Regions from separate parts of the Nocardioides imazamoxiresistens genome, predicted to be linked through region 1. Evidence: predicted binding sites of a transcription regulator. Region 1 holds the regulator's gene; each other region holds the start of a gene.
What was found. Region 1 encodes LexA, which represses DNA repair genes until DNA is damaged. Its sites were predicted from a motif close to TCGAACANNTGTTCGA; they were not measured.
Positions count from the first base shown of each region.

Region 1 (7,536 bases):
AGAACGGGCAGTGCACGGCGGTCTCCTCCCGAGGGGCTGGATGTGGATGAAAAGGGGTCCTGCTGTGGATGGAGCGGGGTGTTCCTGTGGGTATCCGACACCCGTCCTGGGGACTAGATGTGGATAACTACATCCGTGTAAGTACTAGATGTGGGGGTAACCGTACGCCCGCCGCACAACTCGTGCAACTGCTTCGGCACGACTCCGCGTGTCGGCGCCGAGCAGCCCGCGTACGCGCAGGTCAGAGCCTCCCGAAGCCCTCACACGCACTGGGGCGATGAGACACAATGAGGGGGTGGCAGCGGGCAGGAGGGCAGGGACGAGGCACGCCGGAGGCGGGCCGAGCCCGCGCGGCCGGATCGCCCTGCACGCCCTCGCCATCACCGTCACCGTCGTGGCGTGGGGCTACCTCGCCTGGCTGGCCGTGGACTTCGGCGCGACCGCCCGTCGCGGCGAGGGCATCGCCTGGCTGTTCCTGGCGCTGGCCACCCTCGGCGCGATCGCCTGCCTCTTCATCGGGCTCCTCCTCGGCGCCGCCGTGCTGCGCCTGCTGAACGTCACGCGCGACGGCCCGGCCGACGACGCCCCGCCCCGGCCCGCCGGCGGCAAGCGCCGCGCCGGCTGAGCGCGCCTCTCCACAGATCGCGCCAGGGGCCTGGAACCTCGGTCGCGGCTCGCCTAGATTCCCGTGGGTACGCCGTCGCGATCGGGCGCGCCGGCTGCACTCGGGAGGATCCATGCACCCACGACGGACCCGCGGCGTCCGGCGCGCGAGCGCCGCCGGCGTCGCCATCGTGCTGACGGCCGGCCTGGTCGGCTGCAGCGACGACGACGACGCGGCCGCCGATCCGCCACCGGAGTCGACCTCGACCGCTACCGACGAGGCGGGCGGGGACGGGACCGAGGCGGCCGAGCCGGTGCCGGAGCTGCCGCCCGAGGCGCAGGGCGACGACGACGCAGCCGCCGTCGCGTTCGTGGAGCACTGGGTCGAGCTGGTGAACTACGCGATCGCAACGGGGGACGGCGGGCCGGCCCGCCGTTTCTATGCACCATCGTGTGAGGTATGCGAGGCGGCGATCGGTGAGATCGAGGAGACGGCTGGCGACGATTCATCCGGATCCGGGACCTGGTCGCTGAGCGATGCCTCCCCTAGAGACGCGGCGCCCGAGGATCCGCAGGCGGTAGCGACAGTAGTCACCTCGGACGTCTCAATAAGCGGCTCTACGCCTGACCCGTACGGCTGGACCGAGCTGGGACTCGACTTCACACCAGAAGCGGGGTGGCAGATCGCATGGATGCTCAGTTACGCCTACTGACCCTCGCGCTCTCCGCTGCGGCAGCACTACAGGGGTTAGACCCCGGTGATTCGACGGTTGATCCTGGCGCATCTGGCTTCAACGCATCCATCGAGCGAACCGAGCGCATTGCGAACGGACGCGGCATCGGCAGCGAGAGTGGGCGGGCGCCGACCCCGGAGGAGCTCGCCGCCGCGGCGTACGCGCGACTCGACGGCGCGACGTGCACGGTGCCCGCAATCATCCCGATCTGCCAGGTCGACGTTCCGTGCGCGGACGCCGAGACCGCGACCAACAACGCGGCCTCGATCCTCGTCGGCACGAACATGCCCGAGTCGCAGTGCACGGCGCCCGCCACGGCCGCGATCACCGACGCGATCGTCCTGACGGCCTTCCAGGACGTCCCGCTCCCCGAAGCGACGCTGACCATCCAACCGCCCGACGCACGCACGCTGGTCAACCTGGACACGAACTTCTACACGGTCGCCGAGCCGTTCACCACGAGCGTCACGCTGCTCGGCAGCCAGGTCGACCTCGACATCTCCCCCGCGAGCTACACCTGGTCGTTCGGCGACGGCACCGTGCGCTCGACGACGACGCCGGGCGCGGCGTACCCGGACCTGCTCGTCACGCACGCCTACGAGTCCACCGGCACGGTCGCGACCTCCGTGACCGTCACGTGGGGCGCGCGCTACCGCGTCGACGGTGGCCCGTGGGCGGACGTCGCCGGCACCGTCGACATGACGAGCCCCTCCGTCGACCTCGAGGTCATCGAGGCCACGCCCGTCCTCACCGACTGAACGCAGGAGGGGCGGGACCGCCGTCGCGGTCCCGCCCCTGTTCTTCCCCGGTTGACCGACAGGTCGGGGTCGAGGCGACCTGTCGGGGTTCGTGGAGGGCTCAGCCCTCGGCCGGCACGACGAGCAGCTGGCCCGCCTGCAGCTCGGCCGTGTCCATCGCGTTCAGCGCGCGGATGTCGTCGATGACCTCCTGCACCCCGGCGTCACCGGAGCGCTCGGAGGCGATGTCCCACAGGGTGTCGCCCGAACCGACGCGGATGGTCTCGGTCGTGCTCGGCACGGCCTCGTCCGTCGCGGCGGAGGTCGTCGTCAGCAGCACGCCCAGGAGCAGCATCAGGCCGAGGCCGAGCGCGACCACGACCATCCGGCCGCGGCGCGTCAGGCGCACGGAGCCGTGGTGCGGGCGCGGCGTCGCAGCGGTGCGGCCGAGGGCGGGAGCGGCGAGGGACGTGCTCATGGTGACCTCCAGGGGAAGAGTTCGGTCGTGACGAGCTGTTGTCTACCGACGGCCACCGACAGTTCGGCTCCGGCGACTGCGCCGGCCCCGCTGTCGATCACACGTTCGATCGAACACATGAGCGAGATTAGAGCAGGTGTTCGAACGAAATCAAGGTCCTGTTCGAACAATTCTTCGAGCGGCCCGACCGTCGGCCCCGCGACACCCTCGACACGCCGCATCGAACAGGTGTTTGAAGGTCGACCTCGGATGCCGCTAGCGTCCCCTCCACACGTCCGGCACCGTCACGACGCGCTGCAGCGCGGGAGGAAGGCACACCATGGCCAGCACACGAAAGCCCAGCCGCGGCTCGAAGGACGTCGCCGACGTCGCGTCCGTGCCCGAGCCGGGCGTCGGCCAGGCGCGACTGACCCCGCGCCAGGCGAAGGTGCTCGCCGTGATCACCGACGCGCTGGAGAAGCACGGCTATCCCCCGAGCATGCGCGAGATCGGCGAGGAGGTCGGGCTGACCAGCTCCTCGTCCGTCGCCTACCAGCTCAAGACGCTGGAGGAGAAGGGCTACCTGCGCCGCGACCCCAACCGCCCGCGCGCGATCCAGGTCGTCACGGCGGCCGGGTCCGAGCCGGACGCCGCCGTCGTGGCGCCCGACGAGAGCGACGTGGACGAGACGGGGATCGGCGACGCCCGCCCGGCGGCGACGTACGTGCCGGTGGTCGGTCGCATCGCGGCCGGTGGCCCGATCCTGGCCGAGGAGCGGGTCGAGGACGTGTTCCCCCTCCCCCACGCGCTGGTCGGCGACGGCACGCTCTACCTCCTCGAGGTCTCGGGCGACTCCATGGTCGAGGCGGCCATCTGCGACGGCGACTACGTCGTGGTCCGCCAGCAGCCGAACGCCGAGAACGGCGAGATCGTGGCGGCCATGATCGACGGCGAGGCGACGGTCAAGACGTTCCAGCGCCGCGACGGCCGCGTCTGGCTGCTGCCGCACAACCCGGCGTACGAGCCCATCGACGGCACCCACGCCACCATCCTCGGCAAGGTCACCGCGGTCCTGCGCCGCCTCTGAGACCGACCGCCGTCGTGCCCCGCAGCCGGGGAGGCCCCCGTGGCCTCCCCGGCTGCGTCGCGTCCCCCCGTGCGCCGTAGCATCGGCGCAGCCGTTCTCGAGGAGTCCCGGATGACCGACGTGCCGCGTTTCCCGGTGCTGGAGGCTGCCGACGGCTACGAGATCGCCGAGGTCGACCGCCAGGTCTGGCAGCTGTGCGAGGAGATCCGCCGCGGCCGGCGCACCGGCCTGCACCCCGGCCCCTTCGACACCCGCCCGTTCCGCCTCGTGCACCGAAGCCAGGTGTACGCCCCGGGAGCGGTCGACGACTGGTTCGACGGCTGCTCCGCCGAGCTCGAGGCCCGGCGCCAGCACCCCTCGGCGCACCGTCCCCCGCCCTACGAGGGCGACCTGGACGACCCGCCGGAGCTGCGCGGCGCGGACCGCCCGGGCGCCGAGCCCGAGAAGTTCGAGAGCTCGATCCCCCTGTGGGCCCGGGTGGTCGCGCTGCTCGTCATCGTGGGCCTGGTCTGCGCCTACGTGCTCTCCTACTTCTGAGCCGTCGCTCCCCGACCCCCGCCCCGACGCGGTCCCGCGTCGGTGAACGAGGGGCGACGTCCGGGCGACGATCCGCCGCATCGTGCGTCGGCCCCGAGACCCCGGCCCGTCTCGCTCGTTGCAGCGGACGTGATCCCGCCCACCGCCGAGGAGCGCCCCACGCTCCCGCCGCTGCCGCGCCGCAGCGTCCTCGCCGCCGCCGGCATCGCCACCGGCGCCGCCCTCGTGGCCACCGACCCCGTGTCCCCGGACCCCGCCGACGCCGCCGCCACTACCGGCGCCGGGGCGTACTTCCAGCACGGCGTCGCCTCGGGCGACCCGCTGCCCACCAGCGTCGTGATCTGGACGCGCGTCACCCCGAGCCCCGACGCGACCCCGGGCTCCGGGCGCGGCCCGGCCGTCCGCGTGGGCTACCAGGTCGCCACCGACGCGCGGTTCACCTCGATCGTCGCCCGCGGGCACGTCGACACGAGCGCGTCGGCGGACCACACGGTCAAGATCGACGTGACCGGCCTGGCGCCGGCCCGGTGGTACTGGTTCCGCTTCCGGCACGACTACCGCTGGAGCCCGGTCGGGCGTACGCGCACCGCTCCCGCCCGCACGGCGACCCCCGAGCGGATCCGCTTCGGGGTCGTGTCGTGCGCCAACCTGCAGGCCGGGTGGTTCCACGCGTACCGGCACCTCGCCGCCCGCGACGACCTCGACGCGATCCTGCACCTCGGTGACTACCTGTACGAGTACGCGCCCGGCGAGTACGGGCTCGGGCAGGACAACGTCGACGTGCGCGCCCACGTGCCGGCGCGGGAGATCGTCACGCTGGCCGACTACCGCCAGCGCCACGCGCAGTACAAGCAGGACCCCGACCTGCAGGCCCTGCACGCCCGCTACCCGTTCATCGTGACCTGGGACGACCACGAGCACACCAACGACGCGCACCGCCACGGCGCCGAGAACCACCAGCCGTCCACCGAGGGGTCCTGGCCGGTACGCCGGTCGCGCGCGCACCGCGCGTACGACGAGTGGATGCCGGTCCGGCTCAACGGCACCGCCGCGCTCGGTGACGGGGCGCGGCTCTACCGCACGCTGCAGTTCGGCCGGCTCGCGCAGATCTCGATGCTCGACCTGCGCACCTACCGCTCCGAGCAGGTCGCCTACCCCGTCGTCGCCCCGGGGGTGAACGACCCCGACCGGACGATCACGGGCTCGACCCAGATGGCGTGGCTCAAGGACGCGCTGTCGTCGTCGGCGGCGCAGTGGAAGCTGGTCGGCAACCCCGTGATGATCTCGCCCGTCACGTTCGCCCAGCTGCCCACCGACCTCGTGGACCCGGTCAACGACGTGACGGGCCTGCTCCCGCGCGACGGCGCTCCCTACAACGTGGACCAGTGGGACGGCTACACCGACGACCGCCGCGAGCTGTTCGCCCACCTGCGCGACCAGGGCATCCGCGACACCGTCTTCGTCACCGGGGACATCCACTCGGGCTGGGCCTGCGAGCTGCCGCACGACGCGGGGACCTACCCCCTCAGCCCGTCGGCGGGCGTCGAGCTCGTCGCCTCGTCGGTGACGTCCAACAACCTCAAGGACATCCTCGGCGCCCCGCCGCGCACGGCGAGCCTGGCCGTGGAGGCGGTGCTGCGGCTCGCCAACCGCCACATCCGCTACATCGACTTCGACAGCCACGGCTACTCGGTCCTCGACGTCACCCCCGCGCGGGTGCAGATGGACTGGTACGTCACCGGCCCCCGCGACCAGCGCGGCGCCGGCACGACGCACACCGCGTCGTTCCAGACCCTCGCCGGGACCAACAAGCTGAGCCGGGCCGCCGGGCCCGTGGGAGGACGCTGACATGCACGAGTGCCACCAGCCACGGACCGACCGCCCCTCGCCCTTCCTCGACGGCGATCCCGAGCGCGAGCGGCACCGACCCGCCGCCGAGCGCCGCACCTTCCTCAAGGTGGCCGGCGCCGCCGGCGCCGGACTGCTGCTCTCCGCGGCGCCCGGCGCGGAGCGGGCCGCCGCCGCGACCACGAAGCGGGCGTACGTCGTCGTGATCGACGGGTGCCGTCCCGACGAGATCGACTCCGGCCTGATGCCGAACGTCAAGGCGCTGCGCGACAGCGGCCGCAACTTCGCCCGGGCGCGCTCCCTGCCGATCACCGAGACGATCCCGAACCACGTGATGATGATGACCGGCCTCCGGCCGGACCGGACCGGCGTGCCCGCCAACGCGGTGTGGGACCGCACGCTCGGGGCCGAGCGCACCCTCGAGCTGCCCACCGACCTCAAGCGGGAGACCCTGCTCGCCCGTGGCGCGCGGCAGCGGCTGCGCACCGCGTCGGTGCTGAGCAAGGACTACCTCTACGGGATCTTCGGCCGCCAGGCGACCTACCGCTGGGAGCCGAGCCCGATCCTGCCGGTCACCGGGCACGCGCCGGACGGGTTCACCATGGACGCGACGATCGAGATGATCGACCAGTACGACCCCCACCTGACGTTCGTGAACCTGGGCGACATCGACCGGGCCGGCCACAGCGACGTCACCGGCGGCCTCGGGCTGCAGCTCGCCCGCCGGCTCGCGCTGCTCTCCACCGACCGCCAGGTGCAGCGCCTGGTCTCCCACCTTCAGGAGACCCGGCGGTGGAGCACCTCGCTGGTCCTGGTGCTCGCCGACCACTCGATGGACTGGTCGCTGCCGCACCGGGTGATCTCGCTGCAGCCCGCGCTCAACGCCGACCCCACGCTGGTCGGGAACTTCGCAATCTCCCAGAACGGCGGGGCGGACCTCGTCTACTGGATCGGGTCGCCCGCGCGGCGCGCGGCCGGGGTGCGGCGCATCCTCGAGATCGTGCGTACGCAGCGCGGGGTCCTCGCGGCCCACGACCGGGCGGCGACCCCGAGCCTGCGGCTGGGCCCCGAGGCGGGCGACGTCGTCGCGTACTGCCAGGCGGGCTGGCGCTTCTCGGACCCGTTCGTGGTGAACAACCCCATCCCGGGCAACCACGGCCACCCCACCACCGAGCCGATCCCGTTCTTCATCGCCGGCGGTCACCCCTCCGTGCGCCGTGGCACCAGCTCGGTCCTCGCCCACACCGTCGACGTCGCCCCGACCGTCGGCGAGATGCTCGGCGTGCCGGCCGACCCGAACCACCCCTACGACGGGCGGTCGCTGCTGCGCGCCTGAGGCGAGGTCGCCGCCTCAGTCGCCCGCGAGGCGCGCGAGCGCCTTCACCACGACGTCGGGGTCGGCCGTGCGCCACATCGGCGGGAGACTGGCCTCCAGGAACCGGCCGTAGCGCGCCGTGGAGAGCCGGGGGTCGAGGATCGCCACGACGCCGCGGTCGGCCGTGGTGCGGATCAGGCGGCCGGCGCCCTGGGCGA
Region 1 covers NZ_JAVYII010000004.1:437,401-444,936, reverse strand. Annotated here, with positions in the region: gene nrdR (transcriptional regulator NrdR) at 1-16, opposite strand, end outside; gene RDV89_RS11425 (hypothetical protein) at 296-625, shown strand; gene RDV89_RS11420 (DUF6318 family protein) at 738-1,316, shown strand; gene RDV89_RS11415 (PKD domain-containing protein) at 1,526-2,095, shown strand; gene RDV89_RS11410 (LysM peptidoglycan-binding domain-containing protein) at 2,196-2,552, opposite strand; gene lexA (transcriptional repressor LexA) at 2,872-3,618, shown strand; gene RDV89_RS11400 (hypothetical protein) at 3,730-4,155, shown strand; gene RDV89_RS11395 (alkaline phosphatase D family protein) at 4,285-6,003, shown strand; gene RDV89_RS11390 (alkaline phosphatase family protein) at 6,005-7,339, shown strand; gene RDV89_RS11385 (ATP-dependent DNA helicase) at 7,355-7,536, opposite strand, start outside.

Region 2 (7,536 bases), on a different contig from region 1:
CAGCTTCTCCTTGACCGACTCGATCCGCTCGACCCCGCGCTTGGAGCCCATCGCCCGCCGCAGCAGGTCGGCGTCGTCGCGGGTGCAGTCGCCGACGGCGACGGCCATCGCCATCAGCTGCTCCTGGAACAGCGGCACGCCGAGGGTGCGCTCGAGCACCGGCTCGAGGTCGCGGTGCGGGTAGCTCACCGGGTCCTTGCCCATGGCGCGGCGGACGTACGGGTGCACCGCGCCGCCCTGGATCGGCCCCGGGCGGATCAGCGCGATCTCGATCGCCAGGTCGTAGAAGCAGCGTGGCTGCAGGCGCGGCAGGGTGCCGATCTGCGCGCGGCTCTCGACCTGGAACACGCCGATCGAGTCGGCGCGGCACAGCATGTCGTAGACCTCCGGCTCCTCGCGCGGGACGGTCTCCAGCCGCCAGCGCACCCCGAGGTGCTGCTCGACCAGCCGCATCATGTGGTCGAGCGCGCCGAGCATCCCCAGACCGAGCAGGTCGAACTTGACCAGGCCCATCGACTCCGCGGCGTCCTTGTCCCACTGGATGACGGTGCGCTTCTCCATCCGGGCGCGCTCGATCGGCACGACCTCGCCGATCGGGCGCTCGGTGAGCACCATCCCGCCGGAGTGGATGCCCAGGTGCCGCGGCGCCCCGAGCAGCTCCTCCGCGAGGTCGACCACCGGCTCGGGGATGCCGAGGTCGCGGTCCACCTCCCGGCCCCAGCCGTCGACCTGCTTGCTCCAGGCGTCCTGCTGGCCGGTCGAGTGCCCGAGCGCCTTGGCCGCGTCGCGCACCGCCATCCGCGGCCGGTAGGTGATCACGTTCGCCACCTGCGCGGCGTTGTGGCGCCCGTAGGTCTCGTAGACCCACTGGATCACCTCCTCGCGCCGGTCGGAGTCGAAGTCGACGTCGATGTCGGGCTCCTCGTCGCGGTGCTCGGAGATGAACCGCTCGAACGGCAGCTGGTAGTAGACCGCGTCGACCGCGGTGATGCCGAGCGCGTAGCAGACCGCCGAGCTCGCGGCGCTGCCCCGGCCCTGGCAGAGGATGTCGCGGCTGCGGGCGAAGGCGACGATGTCGTGGACGATGACGAAGTAGCCCGCGAAGTCCTTGCGGACGATCACCTCCAGCTCCGCCTCGACCCGCTCGCGTGCCTCGGCCTCGGCGGGCGTGCCGGCGTAGCGCTCGGCGAAACCGCGCTCGGTGAGCACCCGCAGCCAGCTCGCCGCGGTGTGGCCCTCGGGGATGTTGCGGCTCGGCAGCCGCGGGGAGGCCGCGGAGAGGTCGAAGGCGAGCTCGTCCGCGAGCGTCACGGAGCGCGCGACCGCCCCCGCGTACCGCTCGAACATCCGGGCCATCTCGGCGCCGCTGCGCAGGTAGGCCGCGGGGCCCGGCGTCAGCCACCCGTCCATGTCCGCCAGGCTGCGGCGCGCGCGCACCGCCGCCATCGTCGCGGCCAGGCGGTGCCCGGGCGGCGTCGCGTGGTGGACGTTGTTCGTCGCGAGCACGGGCAGCCCCTGCTCGGCGGCGAGCCCGGCCAGCAGGTCGTTGGTCTCGAGGTCCGTCGCTCGCCCGTGCCGGGTCAGCTCGACGACGACGTGCTCGGCACCGAAGAGCCCGACGAGCCGGGCGGTCTCGGCGGCCGCCGCCGCGGGACCGTGGGCAGCCAGGGCGCTGCGCACGGTGCCCTTGCGGCACCCCGTCAGCACCACCCAGTGCCCCCGGCCGCGCTCCGCGAGCTCGTCGAGGTCGTAGACCGGGCGGCCCTTCTCGTCACCGCGCAGGTGGGCGTCGGTCATCGCGGCCGCGAGCCGGTGGTAGCCCTCGACCCCGCGCGCCAGGACCAGCAGGTGCTGCCCCTCCGGGTCCGGGACCCCGTTCTGCGGGCCGCCCAGGCCCAGGGACAGCTCGGCGCCGTAGACGGTGCGCAACGGCGTACGCCCCGGCGCGGGCGCCACGGCCGCCGCGGCCTCGGCGAGCATCGGCGCCCCGTAGAACCCGTCGTGGTCGGTCAGCGCGATCCCGTGCAGCCCCAGCCGGGCGGCCTCGGCGACCAGGTCCTCCGGCGAGCTCGCGCCGTCGAGGAAGCTGTAGTGGCTGTGGCAGTGCAGCTCGGCGTAGGGCACCGTCGGCCCGCTCGGCGCCGCCACGTCGATCCGCGAGGGTCGTCGCCGACGCCGCGAGATCGGCGCGTCGTCCGCGCCGGGACGCCCGGAGAGCCGGCGCTCCAGCTCGCTCCACGGCACCGCGGGGTTGTTCCAGCCCATCAGTCGTAGCCCGCCTCGACCCACCAGGCGCCGTCCACGCAGGCCATCAGCCAGGCGCGCCCGTCCACCCCGACGACCTGGAAGCGCGCGGCCCGCCGCGTCGGCGAGCCGTCGGCCTCCCACCAGCTCTCGTCCATCGGCCACGGCCCGGCCCACGCTTCGATCGGCAGCCAGCCGGCGTCGGGGGTCCGCACGATCGTCGGCTCCCCGCTGACCCAGCCCCGCTCGTCGACCTCGACCGGCACCCCGGTCGCGTCCTGCACCTCGCTCGGCAGCGGGGACGCGAAGACCCGCACCGGCGCGGGCGCGGGGATCTGCCCCGGCCACGGCTGCTCGGGCGAGCGGACCACGCGGACGCGCTCCCCCCAGGCCACGGTGCGCTGGCGCGCGGCCGGCGTACGCCCGCCCTGGGCCAGCGGGACCCGCACCGCGTCGTAGCCGAGCAGCGCCTGCACCCGCGCCATCCCCCGCTCCACCTGCTCGGAGGCACCGCCGCCCCACAGCCCCTCGGCGTGCGCGGACTCGGGCTCGGTGGTCTCGGGCAGGAACCGCACCCGCGTGACCGGCTCGGTGACCGCCGCGACCGCGCGGCGGCTGCGCACCGAGCCCTGGGCCTGCCCCTGCAGCTGCCAGTGCACCCGGTCGACGAGGTCGCGGGCCGTGAAGTGCCGCGGGTGCAGCCACTCGCGCGAGGAGACCACCACGTCCTCGCCGTGCGGCCCCGCGCAGGACGCCTCGACGCGCACGGAGGTCGCGACCAGCTGCCGCTCGGCCAGCCCGGCCACGAAGCGCTCGGCGGTCGTGCGCACGCTGAAGCAGATCGCCTCCACCGAGTCCAGCGGCGGCTCGAAGCCGACGTCGCAGGCCAGCTCGGGCGGCGGCGTGCGCGACGCCAGCGGGCCGGAGCGCTCGCCGCGGACGCGGCGGTGGACCTGCTCGCCGTACGCCCCGAAGCGGCGCGCGACGTCGGCCACCGGCAGCGCGGCGAGGTCGCCGAGGATGCGCAGACCCAGCCGGTGCAGCAGGGAGACCAGCTCGCCGGCCTCCGGGTCGGCCAGCAGCGCCTCGACGGGCAGCGAGCGCAGGTAGGCCGCCGAGCCGCCCGGCTCGACCACCTCGTGGCCCTGCACGTCGGTGCGCCGCGCGGCCTGCTCGGCGGTGAAGAGGTCGTCGGCGATGCCGATCCGCACGTCCCAGACCCCGGCCGAGACGAGGGCCTCGGCGAAAGTCGCCGCGGCGTGGTCCTCCGCGCCGAAGCGGCCCGGGCCGCGCACGGCGAGCAGGCCGGGGCGCAGCGGTGCGACGCCGGGACGCAGCTGCTCCACCACCCCGAGCACCGTCTCGAACGCGCGGGCGTCGCGGTCGGTGTCGGCGTCGAGCAGCACGAGCTCGGGGCAGCGCCCCTGGGCGTCGCGGCGCCGCATCCCCCGACGCACCCCTTCGGCCCGGGCGGGAGCGTTGCAGACCTCGACGTGGTTGCCGTTGAGGACCGCCGCGGGCAGCGCCGCGGAGAGGCCCTCGTCGGCGAGGGCGGCGACGACCGACCAGTCGGGACACCACACGGCCAGCACGCGGCTCACCCCGCGACCTCGAGACGGACCTCGGCGCTGCGCGGCGGGGCGGCACCCCGGCGCACGACCACACGGGCCGAGCGCGAGCGCAGCCGTCCGTCCCCGCGCTCGGGGCCGCCCCAGCGGCTCTCCTCGACGCCCAGCCGGGCCTCGCAGCGTGGCCACTCGCCCCACACCACCAGCACCGCGGAGCGCTTGCGCAGCCGGGCCTCGAGGACGCTCGCCGCCCGGGCGTCGACCCGCGCGGGCGGACGGAGCACGACGAGGCGGACCACGTCGACGAGCGCGGCGGTGGCCTCCAGCCACAGCTCGCCCGGGTCGGGCACCAGCACCGTGCGGGCGGGGTCGGCGCCGAGCTCGACCGCCGCCTCGACCCCGAGGTCGGGCCACCCCACCGCGGCCGTCCACTCCCCCGCGCCGGACGCGCCGGCGAGCAGGGTGAGGGCGAGCCGGGCGGTGTCGACGCCGTACGCCGCGCCCGCACGCAGCTGCAGCAGACCGCTCAGCGACGGGTGCGTCGGCACCGTCTCGCGCGCCGGTCCGCCCTCCAGCGCGGCGACCTTGCGACGCAGCTGGGCGACGACCGCGAGCGGGTCGTCGGCGGTGGCGAGGGCGGGGACGGACACAGGACGATGATCGAACATTTGTTCGAACAACACAAGCGATGGCGACGGTTGCCCGCCCGCCTTTCCATGCGTATGTTCTGCATCAATCTCGGACTCAGGAGGTCGCTGTGGGACCCTTCGACGGACAGGTCGTCCTCGTCACCGGAGCAGCTCGCGGCCAGGGCCGCAACCACGCCGTCCGCTTCGCGCGCGAGGGCGCGGACGTCATCGCCACCGACCTCTGCGCCCCGGTCGGCGGCGCTCCCTACGACATGGCCACGCCCCAGGACCTCGAGCAGACCCGGCGCCTCGTCGAGGCCGAGGGGCGCCAGGTCGTGACCGCCGAGGCGGACGTCCGCGATCCGGGCGTCCTCGCCGCGGCGGTCGACGACGGCGTCGCCCGCCTCGGCCGGCTCGACGTGGTCGTCGCCAACGCCGGGATCGCCGGCAGCTACCCCGTCGCCGACCTCACCGACGACATCTGGCGCGACATGCTCGACACCAACCTCACCGGGGTCTGGAACACGGTGCGGGCGGCGCTCCCCCACGTGCGGGCCGGAGGGCGCGGCGGCAGCCTCGTCCTGATCAGCTCCATCGCCGGGCTCAAGGGCCTGCCCAACAACGCGCACTACGCGGCGGCCAAGCACGGCGTCCTCGGCATCATGCGCAGCCTCGCCAACGAACTGGGTCCCGAGGGCATCCGCGTCAACGCGGTCCTCCCCACCAACGTCAACACGCGGATGCTGCTCAACGACGCGATCTACCGACTGTTCCTCCCCGAGGCCGAGGCCCCGAGCCGCGAGGACGTCGAACCGATGTTCCACGCGATGCACGCCCTCGACGTGCCGTTCGTCGAGGTCGACGACGTCAGCAACGCGGTGCTGTTCCTCGCCGGCGAGACCGCCCGCTTCGTGACGGGGACGGCCCTGCCGGTGGACGCCGGCGCCCTCGTCAGGTAGCGCCGGCGCCGAACCTCAGCGCTTGCGCTTCTCCCGCACCCGCTGCTGCAGCACGATCGGGGTGCCGACGAAGCCGTACTCCTCGCGCAGGCGCCGCTCGATGTAGCGCTCGTAGGACGCTTCGAGCTTGCCGGAGGTGAACAGGATGAAGGTCGGCGGCGCCGTCGACGGCTGCGTGCCGAAGAGCACCTTCGGCTGCTTGCCGCCCCGCACCGGGTGCGGGTGCTCGGCGACCAGGCGGCCCAGGAACGCGTTGAGCGCACCGGTGCCCACCCGGGTCTCCCAGCCCTCGATCGCCCGGTCGAGCGCCGGCACCAGCCGGTCGACGTGCCAGCCCGTGCGGGCGGTGACGTTGATCCGCGGCGCCCACTGCACCTGCACGAGCTCGCGCTCGATTTCCCGCTCCAGGTAGTAGCGACGCTCCTCGTCGACCGTGTCCCACTTGTTGAACGCGATCACGAGCGCCCGCCCGGCCTCGCGCACCGTCTGGATGATCCGCATGTCCTGCTCGGAGATCGACTGCCCACCGTCGATCACCAGCACGGCGACCTCGGCGCGGTCGATCGCGGTCGAGGTGCGCAGCGAGGCGTAGTACTCGTGCCCCGAGGCCTCCTTGACCCGCTTGCGGATGCCGGCGGTGTCGATGAAGCGCCAGGTGCGCCCACCGAAGTCGATCAGCTCGTCGACCGGGTCGACCGTCGTGCCCGACGCGTCGTCCACGACGACGCGGTTCTCGCCCGCCAGCTTGTTCAGCAGCGAGGACTTGCCCACGTTGGGCTTGCCGACGATCGCGATCCGGCGCGGACCGCCGACGGCGGGCGGCTGGTACGCCGGCGGCTCGGGCAGCACGGCGAGCACCGCGTCGAGCAGGTCGCCGGAGCCGCGGCCGTGGATCGCGGAGACCGGGTGCGGCTCGCCGAGACCCAGGTTCCACAGGCCGTACGTCTCGTTCTCGGCCCGCTGGTCGTCGACCTTGTTCGCGGCCAGCACAACGGGCTTGTCGGCCCGGCGCAGCACGCGCACCACCGCCTCGTCGGCGTCGGTGATGCCGACCGTCGCGTCGACGACGAAGAGCACCGCGTCGGCCAGCGACACCGCGATCTCCGCCTGCTCGCGGATCCGCTCGGCCAGGCCCCGCGCGTCGGGGTCCCACCCGCCGGTGTCCACGACCGTGAACGAGCGGCCGTTCCAGTCGGCGTCGTAGGAGACGCGGTCGCGGGTCACGCCGGGGCGGTCCTCGACGACGGCCTCGCGCCGACCGATGATCCGGTTGACCAGCGTCGACTTGCCGACGTTGGGGCGACCGACGATCGCCAGCACCGGGAGCGGACCGCGTTCGTCCTCGACCGGGCCACCGACCGGGACCTCGGTCGGGTCGCCGACCGGGTCGCTCGGGGCCTGCAGGTCGTCGTGCTCGCTCATGGTGCTCCTGGTTCGAGGGGGACGAGACCCGTGTACGGGTCGTCGTCGAGGTCGTCCGGCGGCAACGGGCCGGGCAGCTCCAGCCCGGTCGTCGCCGTGGCGGCCGCGAGGTTGTCCAGCATCCGCCGCCGCAGCAACAACGAGACCTCCTCCACCTGTTCCCGGCGGCGCGGCCACGCCTGCTGCTGCAGCCGTAGGGGCTCACCGTAGTGGAGATGGACCGTGGTGCCACGTCGCGGCAGGTCGCGGCTGCTGCCGCCGGGCTCGCGCGTGCCGAGGATCGCGACCGGCACGACGGGTGCGCCGGAGACCAGGGCCAGGTACGCCGCGCCCCGGTGGAAGCGGGACAGGTCGCCCGGTCCGCGCCGTCCCTCGGGGAACACCCCCACGGCGCCGCCGCGCTCGATGACGTCGACGCAGGTGCGCACGGCGCCGCGGTCGACGTGGAACCGGTCGAGCGGCACCTGGCCGCAGGTGCGCAGGAACGCCCCCAGCGGGCCGGCGAACATCTCCTGCTTGGTCAGGGCGTGCACGGGGCGCGGGCTGAAGATGGCCAGCAGCGGACCGTCCGCGAAGCCGATGTGGTTCGCGGCGAGGATCACGCCGCCCCGGGGCGGCACACGCTCGCCGTGGTGCACCCGGACACCGAAGCCGCGGCGGATCAGGAACCGCGAGGTGGGTCGGCCCCCGTGCAGCAGCCAGCGACGCGGCCGG
Region 2 covers NZ_JAVYII010000002.1:20,892-28,427, reverse strand. Annotated here, with positions in the region: gene RDV89_RS04170 (error-prone DNA polymerase) at 1-2,265, opposite strand, end outside; gene RDV89_RS04165 (DNA polymerase Y family protein) at 2,265-3,845, opposite strand; gene imuA' (DnaE2-dependent mutagenesis accessory factor ImuA') at 3,842-4,462, opposite strand; gene RDV89_RS04155 (mycofactocin-coupled SDR family oxidoreductase) at 4,570-5,400, shown strand; gene der (ribosome biogenesis GTPase Der) at 5,416-6,822, opposite strand; gene RDV89_RS04145 (lysophospholipid acyltransferase family protein) at 6,819-7,536, opposite strand, start outside.
Region 2: the regulator LexA is predicted to act here: its motif matches at 4,473-4,488, upstream of imuA' (DnaE2-dependent mutagenesis accessory factor ImuA').

Region 3 (7,536 bases), on a different contig from region 1:
GTCGGGCTGGCCGGGCAACGACACGGAGAGCGCGCCGTCGGAGCGCACCCGGGCGGCAGCGCCGGGAGCGCCCGCGGCGTGGGCGCGCTGCTCGAGGGAGTCCGCGGTGGACTCGAGGTCCGCCCGGGACGCGTCGGTCGCGGCGGGCGTCACGACCACGCGTGTGCCGGCGAGGACGTCGACGCCCCAGCGCGGGGTCCAGCTGGCCGTGAGCGCGACGACGCCCAGCGCGGTCGCGATCAGGACGACGTAGAGGACCACCCCGCGCGGGAGCCGCCCGGGGGACACGACCACGTCGTGCGGCCGATCAGTGCTTGTCGAGGTCCACGGACGGCGAGTCCGTGGTGGCGTCGGCGTCGAGCGCGTCGTGCGAGCCGTCGTCCTCCTTGGGGACGACCATGGCGATCGCGCCGCGGACGACCTCGATCTCGACGCCGAGAGCGATCTGGATGCGCAGGCGGTCGCCCTCGGGCATCTCGGTGACCGTGCCGAAGATGCCGCTCGTCAGCATGACGTCGTTGCCGATCTGCACCGAGTTCTGCAGCTCGGTCTGCGCCTTCTGGCGACGCTGGGCCGGGCGGATCAGCAGCAGCCACATCATGACGAAGAGCAGGACGATGAAGATGATTTCCACGAGCCGTCTTTTCGGTTCGGCGACAGGTCAGGGCGCGAGCGCGCCGCGGCCGATACTACCCGTGGTGGTCAGGGCCCGAAGAGCGGCGTCGTGCCGTCGACGGCAGGCGGCGCGAGCCCGAGGTGGCGCCAGGCGGCCGGCGTGGCCACGCGTCCGCGGGGCGTCCGGGCCAGGAGGCCGGAGCGCACGAGGAACGGCTCGGCAACCTCCTCGACCGTCTCCCGCTCCTCCCCCACGGCGACCGCGAGGGTGGACACGCCGACGGGGCCGCCGCCGAAACGGCGGCACAGGACGTCGAGGACCGCCCGGTCGAGCCGGTCCAGCCCCGACTCGTCGACCTCGTAGAGGTCGAGGGCGACGCGGGCGATCTCGCGCGTGACGAGCCCGTCGGCCCGCACCTGGGCGTAGTCGCGGACCCGGCGCAGCAGGCGGTTGGCGATCCGGGGCGTGCCGCGCGAGCGGGAGGCGATCTCCGCAGACCCGGCGGTCTCGACCTCGCACCCGAGCAGCCCCGCCGAGCGCCGCACGATCCGGTCGAGGTCGCCCGGCTCGTAGAACTCGAGGTGGGCCGTGAAGCCGAACCGGTCGCGCAGCGGCCCGGGGAGCAGACCTGCGCGGGTGGTGGCGCCCACGAGGGTGAACGGCGGGATCTCCAGCGGGATGGCGGTCGCGCCCGGGCCCTTGCCGATGACGACGTCGACGCGGAAGTCCTCCATCGCCATGTAGAGCATCTCCTCGGCCGGTCGCGACATCCGGTGGATCTCGTCCACGAACAGGACGTCGCCCTCGTTCATCCCGGACAGGATCGCCGCGAGGTCGCCGGCGTGCGTGATGGCCGGCCCGCTCGTGAGGCGCAGGGGTGCGCTCATCTCGGCCGCGATGATCATGGCCAGGGTGGTCTTGCCGAGGCCGGGGGGCCCGGAGAGCAGGACGTGGTCGGGCGTACGCCCGCGGCGCCGCGCCGCCTCCAGCACCAGCCCCAGCTGCTCGCGGACGCGCTCCTGGCCGACCACCTCGTCGAGCGACCGCGGCCGCAGCGCGGCCTCGACCGCGCGCTCGTCGCCGTCCGCCTCGGCGTCCACCAGCGAGCGGAGGTGGGCCTCCTCGGCGGCGCTCAGCTCCTCGTCGTGCTCCACGGGACGCCCGTCAGGCCTTGCTCAGGCTGCGCAGGGCGGCACGGAGCAGTGCGGCCACGTCGGGGGTCGCACCGGCCTGCGGCGCCACGGCGTCGACGGCCTTGTCGGCCTCCTTGGCCGACCAGCCGAGGCCGACCAGGCCCTCGTGCACCTGCGGTCGCCACGCGGCGCCGGCCGACGGCGTCTCGCCGGGCAGGGTCGCGACGGTCCCCGGAGCGCCGATGCGGTCCTTCAGCTCCAGGATGATGCGCTGGGCGCCCTTCTGCCCGATCCCGGGGACGCGGGTCAGGGTCTTCACGTCCTCGTCCGCGACGGCTCGACGGAGGTCGTCGGGACGCAGCACCGCGAGCATGGCCTGGGCGAGCTTCGGGCCCACGCCCGAGGCCGTCTGGACGAGCTCGAAGAGCGAGCGCTCGTCGGCGTCGACGAAGCCGAAGAGCGTGAGCGAGTCCTCCCGCACCACCAGGCTGGACGACAGCGTCGCCTGCTCGCCGCGCCGGAGGCCAGCGAGGGTCCCGGGCGCGCACTGCAGCTCGATCCCGACACCACCGACGTCGAGCACCGCCGACGTCAGGCCGACCGTGGCCACCTCGCCGCGGACGAACGCGATCATGACTTCCTCCCGTGGGCCGCGACCGCCGCCGCGTACCTGTTCGTGGGCGCCGCGGCACCCGCCGCGGCGCGTGCCGCCTCGATGCGGTCGGACGCCCCGCCCCGCCACACGTGCGTGATCGCGAGCGCCAGGGCGTCCGCCGCGTCCGCGGGCTTCGGGGGCGCGTCGAGACGCAGGATCCGGGCGACCATCGCACCCACCTGCGGCTTGGCCGCACGGCCGCTGCCGGACACGGCCGCCTTCACCTCGCTGGGCGTGTGCAGGGCGACGGGGATGCCCCGCCGCGCGGCGACGACCATGGCGACGCCGCTCGCCTGGGCGGTGCCCATCACCGTGCTGACGTCCGAACGGGCGAAGACCCGCTCGATCGCCACGACGTCGGGCCGGTGCTCCTCGATCCACGCCTCGACGCCGCGCTCGATGGTCACCAGACGCACGGGGATCGGCTCCGTCGCCGACGTCCGCAGGACGTTCACGTCGACGAGCGTCAGCGGACGCCCCAGGCGGCCGTCGACCACGCCGATGCCGCAGCGGGTGAGCCCCGGGTCGATCCCGAGCACGCGCATCCGGAGCCCTCCTGCGGTCGTCGACGTCGAACGTGTGTTCTACCCCGGAACGCTACCGTGCGGGCGCACCGCTGCCGCGACCGACGCGCCGAGGCAGTCGGGGCGCGTCCTGCGCTCAGCCCCTCAGGCGTCGACCTCGGCCAGGACGTCGTCGGGGATGTCCGCGTTGGTGTAGACGTTCTGCACGTCGTCCAGGTCGTCGACGACGTCGACGAGCCGGAAGACCTTCGCCGCCGCGTCGGCCTCCGCCACCGGGATGTCCATGGTCGCGACGAACTGCACCTCGGCCGAGTCGTAGTCGATCCCCGCCTCCTGCAGCGCGGTGCGGACCGCGACGACGTCGCCGGGCTCGGACTGCACCTCGAAGGCCTCGCCGTGGTCGGCGACCTCGTCCGCGCCGGCGTCGAGGGTCGCCTCGATCACCTCGTCCTCCGTGACCTCGCGACCCTCCTGCTCCTTCGCCACCACGACGACGCCTCGGCGCTGGAACAGGCGGGACACCGACCCGGGGTCGGCCATCGTGCCGCCGTTGCGGGTGACCGCGGTGCGGACCTCCATGGCGGCGCGGTTGCGGTTGTCCGTGAGGCACTCGACGAGCAGCGCGACGCCCTGCGGGCCGTAGACCTCGTACATGATCGTCTCGTAGTCGACGCCGCCGCCGTCGAGACCGCCACCGCGCTTGACCGCGGAGTCGATGTTCTTGTTGGGCACCGACTGCTTCTTCGCCTTCTGGATGGCGTCGTAGAGCGTCGGGTTGCCGGAGGGGTCGGGGCCACCCATCTTCGCGGCGATCTCGATCGTCTTGATCAGCTTCGCGAACAGCTTGCCGCGCTTGGCGTCGATCGCGGCCTTCTTGTGCTTCGTGGTCGCCCACTTGGAGTGGCCAGACATGCGTCCCTCTTCTACTCAGCTCGTACGGCGCGCCCGGCGACGGCAGCTGCCCGGGCCTCGGACGATCCTAGCGGGGCGGCGAGGTGGCGGTCCCGGGGTGCTAGGGGCGGCAGGTCGCGGTGAGCCCCACGAGCAGCGTCGACACCTGGACGCGGGAGGTGATGGCGGCCGGTGTCAGCCAAGGCGTGGTGGACGCTCCCGACGGTGCGGGGGCGTAGGCGCGCACGTCGACCTCGAAGTCGTAGGTGCCCAACCCGATGTTGAGGGGGAACCCGAAGTCGCTGAGGTTCGTGTAGGGCACCGACGACGCGGTCCCGGTCACGAGCCGCGTGGAGATCGTGGCCGCAGGCGCGGTCGTGCGCCGGAGCACCACCTGGTAGTCGAGATGGACGTCGGCCGTCCAGGACACCGTGGCCGAGTTGGTTCCCGTGCCGCACGTGAGCCGGCTCGGCCCGACGACGGTCAGGGAGCCGACGGCGCCCGTCGTGCCCGTCGCGGCGTCCGTGAAGCGGGCCGTCGTGGTAGGTCCGCCGGAGCCGACCAGCAGGAGCAGCACCAGACCGGCGACCGCGAGCAGGAGGCCCGCCGAGTGCCGCGACCTCACGAGACCGCCTGCGTGCCGGTGACGTCGAGCCGGATGGTGCCCGTCTTCCCCTGGTTGGCGTTCGTGGCGTCGCCCAGCATCCCGACCACGACGCACAGGGTCTCGACCGCTCCACCGCCCGCGAGACGTCGCGGGGCCAGCACCACGGTGTCGGTCGTGGTGACCGTCGTCGCGGTGCCCTGGAGCGGGCCGGAACAGGTTCCGGTACGCGGGTACGTCCCGGCCGCGGAGTTCGTCGCGGCGCCCGTCCCGACACGCACCGAGATCGTGGCGCCGACGTAGGTCCAGCTCGCACCCGTGCGGACCGTCGCCGCGTAGTCCAGCGGTGGGTCGCCGACGTTGCGGAAGGACAGGGGGAACGCGACGGTCTCCCCCGGCGCTAGCCCGCTCGCGGTGATCGACGTCGCATCCAGCCCGGCGCCGGTGCCGACGGCCGACCACGTGGTCGCACCGTTCGGCGAGGCGACCGCCGCCACCTGCAGGTCCATCGACCCCGAGCGGATGGCACCCGTCTGGACCGTCGCCGTGTCGTTCCACGACGCCAGCGTGCCGGCGGAGCCGAGGGCGAGCAGCAGCACGAGGGCGGCCAGCGCGCGGACCCGCCAACCGCTGGGAGCGCGGCGGGCAGCCCGGTGGACGCCGCGGTGCGCCGACGACCGGGATGCGCGGTGGTCCGTCACGTGCGTGCTCCTTCCTCGGTCGGGTGGGGCGTGGCCTCGGTGGTGGGCTCGGCCCCGGCGACGTGGCGGCCGGTCGCCGGCCGGCGCCGCCGCTCGGCGAGCGTGCTGGTGAACATCGAGGCGGCGTAGAGGGCCAGGAGACCCGCCACGCCGTAGGTCAGCAGGACGCGGCTGTCGCCCGTCAGGAGGGCGCTGGCGCGACCCAGGTGGGGCACGGAGTACCACAGCCGCCCGCGCACCTGTACCTCGCGCACCGTCTCCGCGTCCGGCACCGCGTTCGCGTCCCCCTGGGTGCGGAACCACGCCTCCCCGTCCGACTGGACGCCCTGCTCCACCACGCGGTGGGTCACGACGGTTCCCTCGCCGGACTCCAGCTGGTAGGTGATGACGTCGCCCACGCCGATCTCCGCGGACGGGACCGGACGGACCACGACCAGGGTGCCCGGCGGGTGCTCGGGGCTCATGGAGCCGGTCAGGACCGTGTACGGCGTCGCCCCGGCGAGCCGGGGCACGAGGACGGCGAGGACCACCGCGGCCAGGGCGAGGAGCAGGACGAGCCAGCTCGCGACCCGTGCGCCGGCTGCGGTCGCCGACCGGAGCCGGCCGACCACGTCAGGCCGTGTGGTTCTGCGTGACGGTGACGCTCAACGCGGCGAGCGTGGCACTGAGGCCGCCCAGCACGTTGGAGTCGTTGTCGAGCGCGCCGTAGGGCCAGTCGATCGTCATGGTGATCTCGACCAGCTCGCCGTCCGTGACGTCGACGCCGGTCGCCGTGCCCTGCGGCTCGCCGTCGAGCTCGACCGACGTCGTCACGCCGATCTCGTCGACGAGCGCCTGGGCGCCGGTGACGTCAGTCGGTGCCGTCACGGCGAAGTCGACCGTCTTCAGGTGCTCTCCCGCGACCGAGACCCGGTAGGTGCAGGTCTGGGTGAGGCTGTCGCCCGGCACGAGCAGCTGGTTCGCGTACGCCGTGTCGCCGTCCAGCTTCCACCCGCCGTCGCAGTCCTGGTCGGTCAGCTTCAGGTGGCCGCTCTGGATCGTCGTGCCGTCGGTGGTGGCGGTGTCCGTCCAGTAGGCGAGCGAGCCGGCTCCGCCGAGCAGCAGCACCGCCGCGGTGCCGGCCGCCAGCGCGCCCTTCGTCGTCTTCTTCATGTCGTGGTCTCCCTCGGGTCCGAGCCGAGAGGACTTCCCGGCACGACCCACGAAACGACGGTTCCGCGGGGAGATCACGGGTTTCGCGCCAAGTCCGTACCTTCGTCCGCACCGACCGCCCACTGTGACCAGGAGCAGCCGGGACCAACCGGCCCCGGGGGTCCCGGGACCTTCCGGCGGCGGCGCCCGCAGCGGGTCCCGGGTCGTCCCGGGTCGTTGGGGCTCAGCCCTGACGCAGGGTCACGACCACGACCTCCGGCGGCGCGGCCACGCGCACCGGCGGTCCCCAGGCGCCCGCGCCCCGGCTGGTGACCACCTGGATCCCGTCGACCTCGTCCACCCCCGCCAGCGTCGGCTGGTCGAGGCGGACGAGCCAGCCGAACGGCCAGAGCTGGCCGCCGTGGGTGTGCCCGGAGAACTGGACGTCGATGCCCAGGTCGGCCTCGGCCGCCTGGTGGACCTGCGAGGGCTGGTGGGCGACGTAGAGGACCGGCTCGTCGGGGGCGACGCCCTCCAGGGCCGCCTCCGGGTCGGCGGCCTCGTCGCCGGTGCCGTACGCGTCCTGCACCCCCGCGACGACGAGGGCGGCGCCGTCGCGCTCGACGACCACGTGGTCGTTGCGCAGCGCGGTGACGCCGAGTCCCTCGAGGCGCTCCAGGGTCGCCTCCGCGTCGCCGTTGATGAACTCGTGGTTGCCGGTGACGGCGACCGCGCCGTACGTCGCCTCGAGACCCTCGAGCGGGTCGAGGTAGGGCCCGACGTGCTCCTCGGCACCGTCCGCGTAGTCGCCGGCCAGCACCACGAGGTCGACGTCGGCCGCGTTGACGCGACCGACCACGGAGCCGACGAACCCGGCGTCGCGCACCGGCCCGACGTGCAGGTCGCTGACCACGGCGACGCGCAGGCCGTCGAGCGCCGGGTCGAGGTCGGCGACCGTCACGTCCACCTCGGTGGTCCGCACCGAGGCGGCCTCGACGAGGCCGTACCCGGTCACCACCGTCGCCACGGCGACGGAGCCGATCGCTCCCACGCGCGCCACGCGGTCGCGCCAGGCACGGCGTCGCGCCAGGCGCAGGACGCCGCAGACCACGGCGACCAGGGCGAGCGTCAGCGTCAGGTACCAGACGAACGCGACCCAGGTCAGCCCCACCCAGAACACCGGGCGCCACGGGCCCGGGTCGACCGAGCGCTGGAGGACCTCCGCGACGACCAGGAGCGCCGTGCCGACCACGATCGCCGCAGCGACACCGCGGCGCAGGC
Region 3 covers NZ_JAVYII010000002.1:305,452-312,987, forward strand. Annotated here, with positions in the region: gene RDV89_RS05505 (hypothetical protein) at 1-288, opposite strand, end outside; gene yajC (preprotein translocase subunit YajC) at 308-634, opposite strand; gene ruvB (Holliday junction branch migration DNA helicase RuvB) at 703-1,770, opposite strand; gene ruvA (Holliday junction branch migration protein RuvA) at 1,781-2,383, opposite strand; gene ruvC (crossover junction endodeoxyribonuclease RuvC) at 2,380-2,949, opposite strand; gene RDV89_RS05530 (YebC/PmpR family DNA-binding transcriptional regulator) at 3,073-3,840, opposite strand; gene RDV89_RS05535 (hypothetical protein) at 3,941-4,444, opposite strand; gene RDV89_RS05540 (SipW-dependent-type signal peptide-containing protein) at 4,441-5,124, opposite strand; gene RDV89_RS05545 (signal peptidase I) at 5,121-5,735, opposite strand; gene RDV89_RS05550 (alternate-type signal peptide domain-containing protein) at 5,737-6,276, opposite strand; gene RDV89_RS05555 (metallophosphoesterase) at 6,500-7,536, opposite strand, start outside.
Region 3: the regulator LexA is predicted to act here: its motif matches at 2,976-2,991, upstream of ruvC (crossover junction endodeoxyribonuclease RuvC).

Region 4 (7,536 bases), on a different contig from region 1:
GAGCCGGGGCGTGCGGATGCCGAGCGCCTCCGCGAGCCCACTGACGATCACCTCCGCGACGAGGACCCGCAGGCCCTGGCCCGCTCCGCGGAACTTGCAGACGTACGTGCCCAGGTCGTCGGACTCCACGATCCCGGGCAGGCTCCCGCCCTCGCGCAGCGGCGTGACGTAGCGGACGACGCGCTGGACGTCCAGGGACGGCACCGAGGGGCTCACGCCTGCTCCGCCGCGGTCGCGAGCGGGTCGGCGTCGACGAGGCGGCGGCGCTGCTCGTCGGGGTCGAACGAGGCGCTCGGCCACTCCAGGTCCAGCGCGCGCAGCTCGCGCAGCAGCAGCGAGGCCACGGCGAGGTTGCGGTACCACTTCGACTCCGCGGGGACGACGAACCAAGGCGCGTCGGGGGTCGTGGTGCGCTCGACGGCGATCTCGTACGCGCGCTGGTAGTCCGCCCACAGCGCCCGGTCGTCGATGTCGGCCGGCGAGAACTTCCAGTGCTTGGTGGGATCGTCGAGCCGCTCGAGCAGCCGCCGGCGCTGCTCGTCGGGCGAGACGTGCAGCAGCACCTTGACCACCCGGGTGCCGCCGGCCACGAGCTCGGCCTCGAAGTCGCGGATCGCCGCGTAGCGACGCTCGACCTCGTCGGCCGGCACCAGCGAGCGCACGCGGGCGATCAGCACGTCCTCGTAGTGGGAGCGGTCGAAGACGCCGACCTGGCCCGGCGCCGGGACCCGCGGGCGCACGCGCCACAGGAAGTCGTGGCTCAGCTCCTCGGGGGTCGGGCTGGAGAAGGAGGCGACGCGGACCCCCTGCGGGTCGAGCAGGCGCATCACCTTGCGGACGGTGCCGCCCTTGCCGGAGGTGTCCATGCCCTGCAGCACCAGCAGCACACGGCGGGCTCCCGGTCGGGTGCGTCCCTCCGCGAACAGCCGCTCCTGGAGGTCGGCCAGCTCGGGGCCGAGCGACTCGAGGTGCGCGCGGCCGGCGGCCTTGCCCTCGCTCCAGCCCGGGGTGGCGGACGGGTCGATGTCGGTCAGGGACCAGGGCCCGGTCGGGGCCGGCAGCTCGGAGACGTCCACCGCGCCACTATCCCACCGGGGCGGGGGCAGGCGGGTCGAGGGCCGGCGGGACCGGGCCTCAGAGACCGAAGTCCTCGCCCGCGCCGTCGAGACCGTCGAGCAGCTCGTCGTCGTCGCCACCCTCGCGGTCGCGCCTCAGCTCCTCGGCCACCACCGCGTACGCCACCCCGGAGCCGTAGCCCTTGCGCGCCAGCATCCCCACCAGTCGGCGCGTCGCCACCGCGGTCTCAAGGCCCTGCATCGAGCGCAGCTTGCGGCGCACCAGAACGCGGGCGGTCTCGCGCTCGTCGTCGGGGTCGACCTCGTCGAGCGCCGCCTCGACGGTCGGCGCGTCGATGCCCTTGCGCCGCAGCTCGTGGCCGAGCGCGCGACGCGCCAGCCCCTTCGAGGAGCGACGTCCGTCGACCCACATGCGGGCGAACGCCTCGTCGTCGACGAGGCCCACCTCTTCGAACCGGTCGAGCAGGCGCGTGGCCACCTCCTCCGGCACGTCACGGGAGGCCAGCTTGTCGGCCAGCTCCTTGCGGCTGCGCGCGCGGCCGGTGAGCTGGTCGAGCAGGATGGTGCGGGCGACCCGCTCCGGGTCGGCTTCCTCACCCTCCACCGCTGGGTCGGGGGGTGGAGGGGATGCGGCCTCGCCCGGCGGGCCCGACCGGGCCGACGGGCCCTGCCGGGCCCGTCGACGCGAGCCGCGCGGCCGCTCAGAAGTCATCGACGCCGATCGGCTCGTCGGGCTGGTCGACCTGCGGGCCGACGCCCAGCTTCTCGAGGATCTTCTTCTCGAGCTCGTTGGCGAGGTCGGGGTTGTCGCGCAGGAAGTTGCGCGCGTTCTCCTTGCCCTGGCCGAGCTGGTCGCCCTCGTACGTGTACCAGGCACCCGCCTTGCGGACGAGGCCCGCCTCGACGCCGACGTCGATGAGGCCGCCCTCGCGGCTGATGCCCTTGCCGTACATGATGTCGAACTCGGCCTGCTTGAACGGCGGCGCGACCTTGTTCTTCACGACCTTGACGCGGGTGCGGTTGCCGACCATGTCGGTGCCGTCCTTGAGCGTCTCGATGCGGCGCACGTCGAGGCGCACCGACGAGTAGAACTTCAGCGCCCGGCCACCGGTCGTGGTCTCGGGCGAGCCGAACATCACGCCGATCTTCTCGCGCAGCTGGTTGATGAAGATGGCGGTCGTGCCAGCCCCGTTGAGGGCACCGGTCATCTTGCGCAGCGCCTGGCTCATCAGTCGCGCCTGGAGGCCGACGTGGCTGTCGCCCATCTCGCCCTCGATCTCGGCCTTGGGCACGAGCGCGGCGACGGAGTCGATCACGACGAGGGCCAGGGCGCCGGAACGCACCAGCATGTCGGCGATCTCGAGCGCCTGCTCACCCGAGTCGGGCTGCGAGACCAGCAGGGCGTCCGTGTCGACGCCGAGCGCCTTCGCGTACTCCGGGTCGAGCGCGTGCTCGGCGTCGATGAACGCCACGATGCCGCCGGCGCGCTGCGCGCTGGCGACCGCGTGCAGCGCGACGGTCGTCTTTCCGGAGGACTCCGGACCGTAGATCTCGACGACGCGACCGCGCGGGAGGCCGCCGAGGCCCAGCGCCACGTCGAGCGCGATCGACCCGGTCGGGATCACCTCGAGCGGCGCGCGGGTGTCGTCGCCCAGCCGCATGATCGAGCCCTTGCCGAACTGCTTCTCGATGCTCGCGAGCGCCGTGTCGAGCGCCTTGCCGCGGTCTGCACCAGCCATGGTCCTCATCCCCTCCGGGCCTGCGCCCGAGTCGTCGGCGGCCTCGTGGACCACCCCTGGTTCGTGTGAGCACGACGTTAGGCCGGACCACCGACAACGCGGGCTGGCCCGTCGTCGTCTGGGGAGAAGCTCGACCCGATGTGTGCTTGTGGACAGGAAGCGTAGACGAACATCTGTTCGATCACCGCCACCGTGTCGGCGTGTCGCGACGCGTCAGCGCTCGGAGGCGGGCAGCTCGAGCCGCTCCCACACGGCCGCCCAGACGTCCTTGGGGCTGACGCCCGCCGCCAGCGCCTCGTTCACCGTCCGCCCGCCGAGCGCGGACATCACCTGCATGTCCGCCCACGTCGCGGCGTGCGCCTCCCCGAGGGCGGCCTCCAGCCGACGGCGGAGCTCCGTGTGCCTCATGGGGCGGGCGTGGGACGGGTCGTGGCGGGCATCGGCACCCCTTCATCCTCACCCATCTGCACCTGCCGCGCACCACGGGGACGTCCGGTGCGAGAAGATAGCCGGATGTCGGAGTACTCGACCCGGTCGGCGACCGAGCGTGACCTGCCCAGCATCGCGGCGATCTACAACCACGCCGTGGAGCACACCCTCGCGACGTTCGACCTGGACCCTCCCGACTCGGAGTACTGGCGGGCGCGGCTCGACGGCGAGCACCCGGGCGACCACCTCCTGGTGGCCGTCGACACCGACGACCGCGTGGTGGGCTACGCGTACTCCTGGTCGTTCCGGCCCCGTCCGGCCTACGACCTGACCCGGGAGACGTCGGTCTACCTCGACGGGTCGGTGCGCGGACGCGGGGTCGGCCGGATGCTCTACCCCGCCCTGCTGCAGACGATGGCCGTCTCGGGCGTGCACACCGCGATCGCCGCCGTCTCGCTGCCCAACCCGGCGAGCGAGCGGCTGCACATCGCGTGCGGGTTCACCAAGGTCGGCGAGTTCCGCCAGGTGGGCTACAAGTTCGACCAGTGGATCGACATGGCCTTCTACCAGCGCATGCTGGTCAACATGCCCACCGGCGACGCCGTCCTCGGCTGAGCCGCCCCGGGCGGGGCCGGCACCTAGGACAGCAGCAGACGGTCCAGCCGGCGGCGCACCACGGCGAGCCCGAGCAGGCCGAGACCGACGAGGTAGACGACCGAGAAGGCGGCGCCCCAGGTGACGTGTCCGGTGCACAGCTCGCGCACGAGGACGACGCCGCGGTACAGCGGCGTCACCTCGATCACCCACTGCAGCCAGGTCGGGAACGCGGTGACCGGGAAGAAGGTCGCCGAGAACAGGAACATCGGCAGCGTCGCCAGCGTGACGTACTCGAAGTCCTGCCACGAGCGCATGAACGTGGTGACCGCCATGCAGACCCCGGCGAACGCCCACCCGATCAGCAGGGCGGCGGCGGGCGCCAGCAGGCCCCACCACGAGTCCACGAGCCCCATCGCGACCATCACCAGCCAGAACACGAGGGCGTAGATGCCGCCCCGCGCCAGCGACCACGTCATCTCCCCGCGCGCCACGTCCATGGTGGTCAGCGGGGTGGCGAGCATCTGGTCGAACAGCTTTCCGAAGCGCAGCTTGTGGAAGAAGTTGAAGGTCGCGTCGTAGAGCGCGCCGTTCATCGCCGACGTCGCGAGCATCGCGGGCGCCACGAACGCCGCGTACCCGATCTCCTCCCCGCCGACCTCGAACCCCGAGACCAGGGCCCCGACACCGATGCCGATCGAGAACAGGTAGAGCACGGGCTCGAGGAACCCGGTCGCGAAGGCCATCCAGTAGCGCCGGTACGCCATCAGGTTGCGCAGCGCGACGAGACGGGTGGCCTCGCGCGCCGTCAGCGGCGAGCCGCGGCGATCGCCCCGGCCGGCCCGGTCGCGCCGGGCGGCGTCGGCCGTCAGGGTCGCGTTCAGCAGCGGCATCAGTGCACCATCCTCGCGCCGAGGCGGCGCACGGCCAGCCAGCCGCCGACGGCGGTGAGCAGGGCCAGGTACGCCACGTGCACCACGACCGCGCCCGCGTCCACGGTGCCGAGCGCCACCATCCGGGTGAGGTCGACCCCGTGCCACAGCGGCGTGAGCTTGGCGAGCAGCTCCAGCGGCGCCGCCAGGTTCGCGACCGGGAAGAACGCCCCGGAGAACAGGAACATCGGGATCATCCCGAGCCGGAACAGCAGGTTGAAGGCCCACTCGTTGTCGAGGCCCGCGGAGAAGGCGTAGACGGGCGCCGCGAAGGCGCCGACGACCAGCACCTGCACCGCGACGGTGAGGAGCGGGGCGTACCACGTCGCGAAGAGCCCGAAGGGCGTCAGCACGGCGACGAACGCGGCGCAGGCCAGCAGCGTGCGGAGGCCGACGAAGACCAGGTGCGCCAGGACGATCGCGCCGATGCCGATCGGCGCGGCGTGCATCGCGTAGTACGTCTTGTTCCACTTCACGCCCGACATCACGGGATAGGTGGTCTCGCCGATCACCATCTGCATGGCGTGCGCCGCCAGCAGGCCGGGCGCCACGAACGCCAGGTAGGAGGTCGCACCCTCGAGCTCCGCGGCGTCGGCACGGACGAACCCGCCGAGCAGCACGCCCATCGCGACCACGTAGAGCAGCGGGGTCAGCAGCGCCGAGACCACGCCGCCGCGCCAGGTGCGCCGGAAGACCGTCGACCAGTACGCCGTGAGCCGCAGCGCCGCGGCCACCGTGCCGGGCGGCGCGACGCCGGTGCCCGGGCTCGTCGTCGTGCTCATCAGTCCACCAGCGTCCGGCCGGTGAGGCGCAGGAACACGTCCTCCAACGAGGCGCGCCGCACCAGCGTGGTCGACGGGGTCAGGCCGGCGGCGTGCACGTCGGCGACGGCGCGCTCCCCGTCGGCGCTGTAGAGCAGCAGGCGGTCGGGCAGGACCTCGACGCGCTCCGCGAAGCCCGCCACGCGCTCGGCGAGGTCGACGTGGGAACCGTCGGCGGCGGCGAAGCGGATCTCGGCGACCTCGCGGGCGACGTGCTCGCGCACCAGCTCCGCCGGCGACCCGTCGGCCGCGATCCGGCCCTTGTCCATCACCACGAGGCGGTCGCACAGCTGCTCGGCCTCGTCCATGTAGTGCGTGGTCAGCACGAGCGTGACGCCCTCGGCCTTGAGCCGGAACAGGCGGTCCCACACCACGTGACGGGCCTGCGGGTCCAGGCCGGTGGTCGGCTCGTCGAGCAGCAGGATCTCGGGGCGGTTCACCAGCGACCGCGCGATGGTCAGGCGCCGCTTCATGCCGCCGGAGAGGTCGTCGACCATGGCGCCGGCCTTGTCGCCGAGCTGCACGAAGTCGAGCAGCTCGTCGGCGCGCTCCCGGGCGGCGCGGCGCGGGATGCCGAAGTACCGCGCGTACACCACCAGGTTGTCGCGCACCGTCAGCTCGAGGTCGAGCGTGTCCTCCTGCGGGCACACGCCGATGCGGGCCTTGATCGCCGAGGAGTGCGTGGACGGGTCCATCCCGAGGATGCGCAGCGTCCCGCTCGTCGGCGGCGAGACCGCGGCGACCATCCGCATGGTCGACGACTTGCCGGCGCCGTTGGGGCCGAGGAAGCCGAAGGCCTGGCCGCGCGGCACGTCGACGTCGATGCCGCGCACCGCCTCGAAGGATCCGAAGGACTTGCGCAGGTCGCGCGCGTGGATGAGGACGTCGCCGGCGACCGCCGACCCGCTCCCGAGATGCTCCGTCACGGTGGCACACCCTAGGGCGTGCCACCGACGGGCGGCCCACGGGTTTTTGTCGGTGCCCGCTGTCAGACTCTGGTCCATGCCCCGGCCCACCTCCCCCCTCGCGCGTTTCGGCGAGCCGACGCGTGCCTGGTTCGAGGCCGCGTTCCCCGAGCCGACGGCCGCCCAGGCCGGCGCGTGGGAGGCGATCGGCTCGGGGCGCCACGCGCTGGTGGTCGCGCCCACGGGCTCGGGCAAGACGCTGGCCGCGTTCCTCTCGGCGCTGGACCGCCTGGCCACGGAGGAGACGCCCGAGGACCGGCTGCGGCGCACCCGGGTGCTCTACGTCTCGCCGCTCAAGGCGCTCGCCGTCGACGTCGAGCGCAACCTGCGCACGCCGCTGGTCGGGATCCGGTCCACCGCCGAGCGCCTGGGCCAGGAGGTCGGCGAGGTGACCGTCGGCGTGCGCTCCGGCGACACGTCGGCGGCCGACCGACGTCGCCTCGGCACCCGGCCGCCGGACATCCTCATCACGACCCCCGAGTCGCTGTTCCTCATGCTGACCTCGCAGGCGCGGGAGACGCTGCGCAACGTGAGCACCGTGATCGTGGACGAGGTGCACGCGGTCGCCAGCACCAAGCGCGGCGCGCACCTGGCACTCACCCTGGAGCGGCTGGACGCCCTGCTCGAGCGACCGGCCCAGCGGGTCGGGCTGTCCGCGACCGTGCGCCCGGTGGAGGAGGTCGCCCGGTTCCTCGGCGGCAGCAACCCGGTCGAGGTCGTCTCCCCCGGCTCGCCGAAGGAGTGGGACCTCGAGGTCGTCGTCCCGGTCGAGGACATGACCGCTCCCGGCGAGTACGACGAGGACGACCCCTCCTCGGGCCGCGCCGCCTCCTCGATCTGGCCGCACGTCGAGAACCACGTCCTCGACCTCGTGCTGGAGCACCGCTCGACCATCGTGTTCGCGAACTCGCGACGCGTGGCCGAGCGGCTGACCGGCCGGCTGAACGAGCTGGCCGCCGAGCGCCTGGAGGAGGGCGAGG
Region 4 covers NZ_JAVYII010000002.1:364,955-372,490, forward strand. Annotated here, with positions in the region: gene RDV89_RS05820 (HipA family kinase) at 1-216, opposite strand, end outside; gene RDV89_RS05825 (PPK2 family polyphosphate kinase) at 213-1,076, opposite strand; gene RDV89_RS05830 (regulatory protein RecX) at 1,135-1,680, opposite strand; gene recA (recombinase RecA) at 1,778-2,824, opposite strand; gene RDV89_RS05840 (DUF3046 domain-containing protein) at 3,029-3,223, opposite strand; gene RDV89_RS05845 (GNAT family N-acetyltransferase) at 3,329-3,859, shown strand; gene RDV89_RS05850 (ABC transporter permease) at 3,883-4,731, opposite strand; gene RDV89_RS05855 (ABC transporter permease) at 4,731-5,552, opposite strand; gene RDV89_RS05860 (ABC transporter ATP-binding protein) at 5,552-6,517, opposite strand; gene RDV89_RS05865 (ATP-dependent helicase) at 6,594-7,536, shown strand, end outside.
Region 4: the regulator LexA is predicted to act here: its motif matches at 2,981-2,996, upstream of recA (recombinase RecA).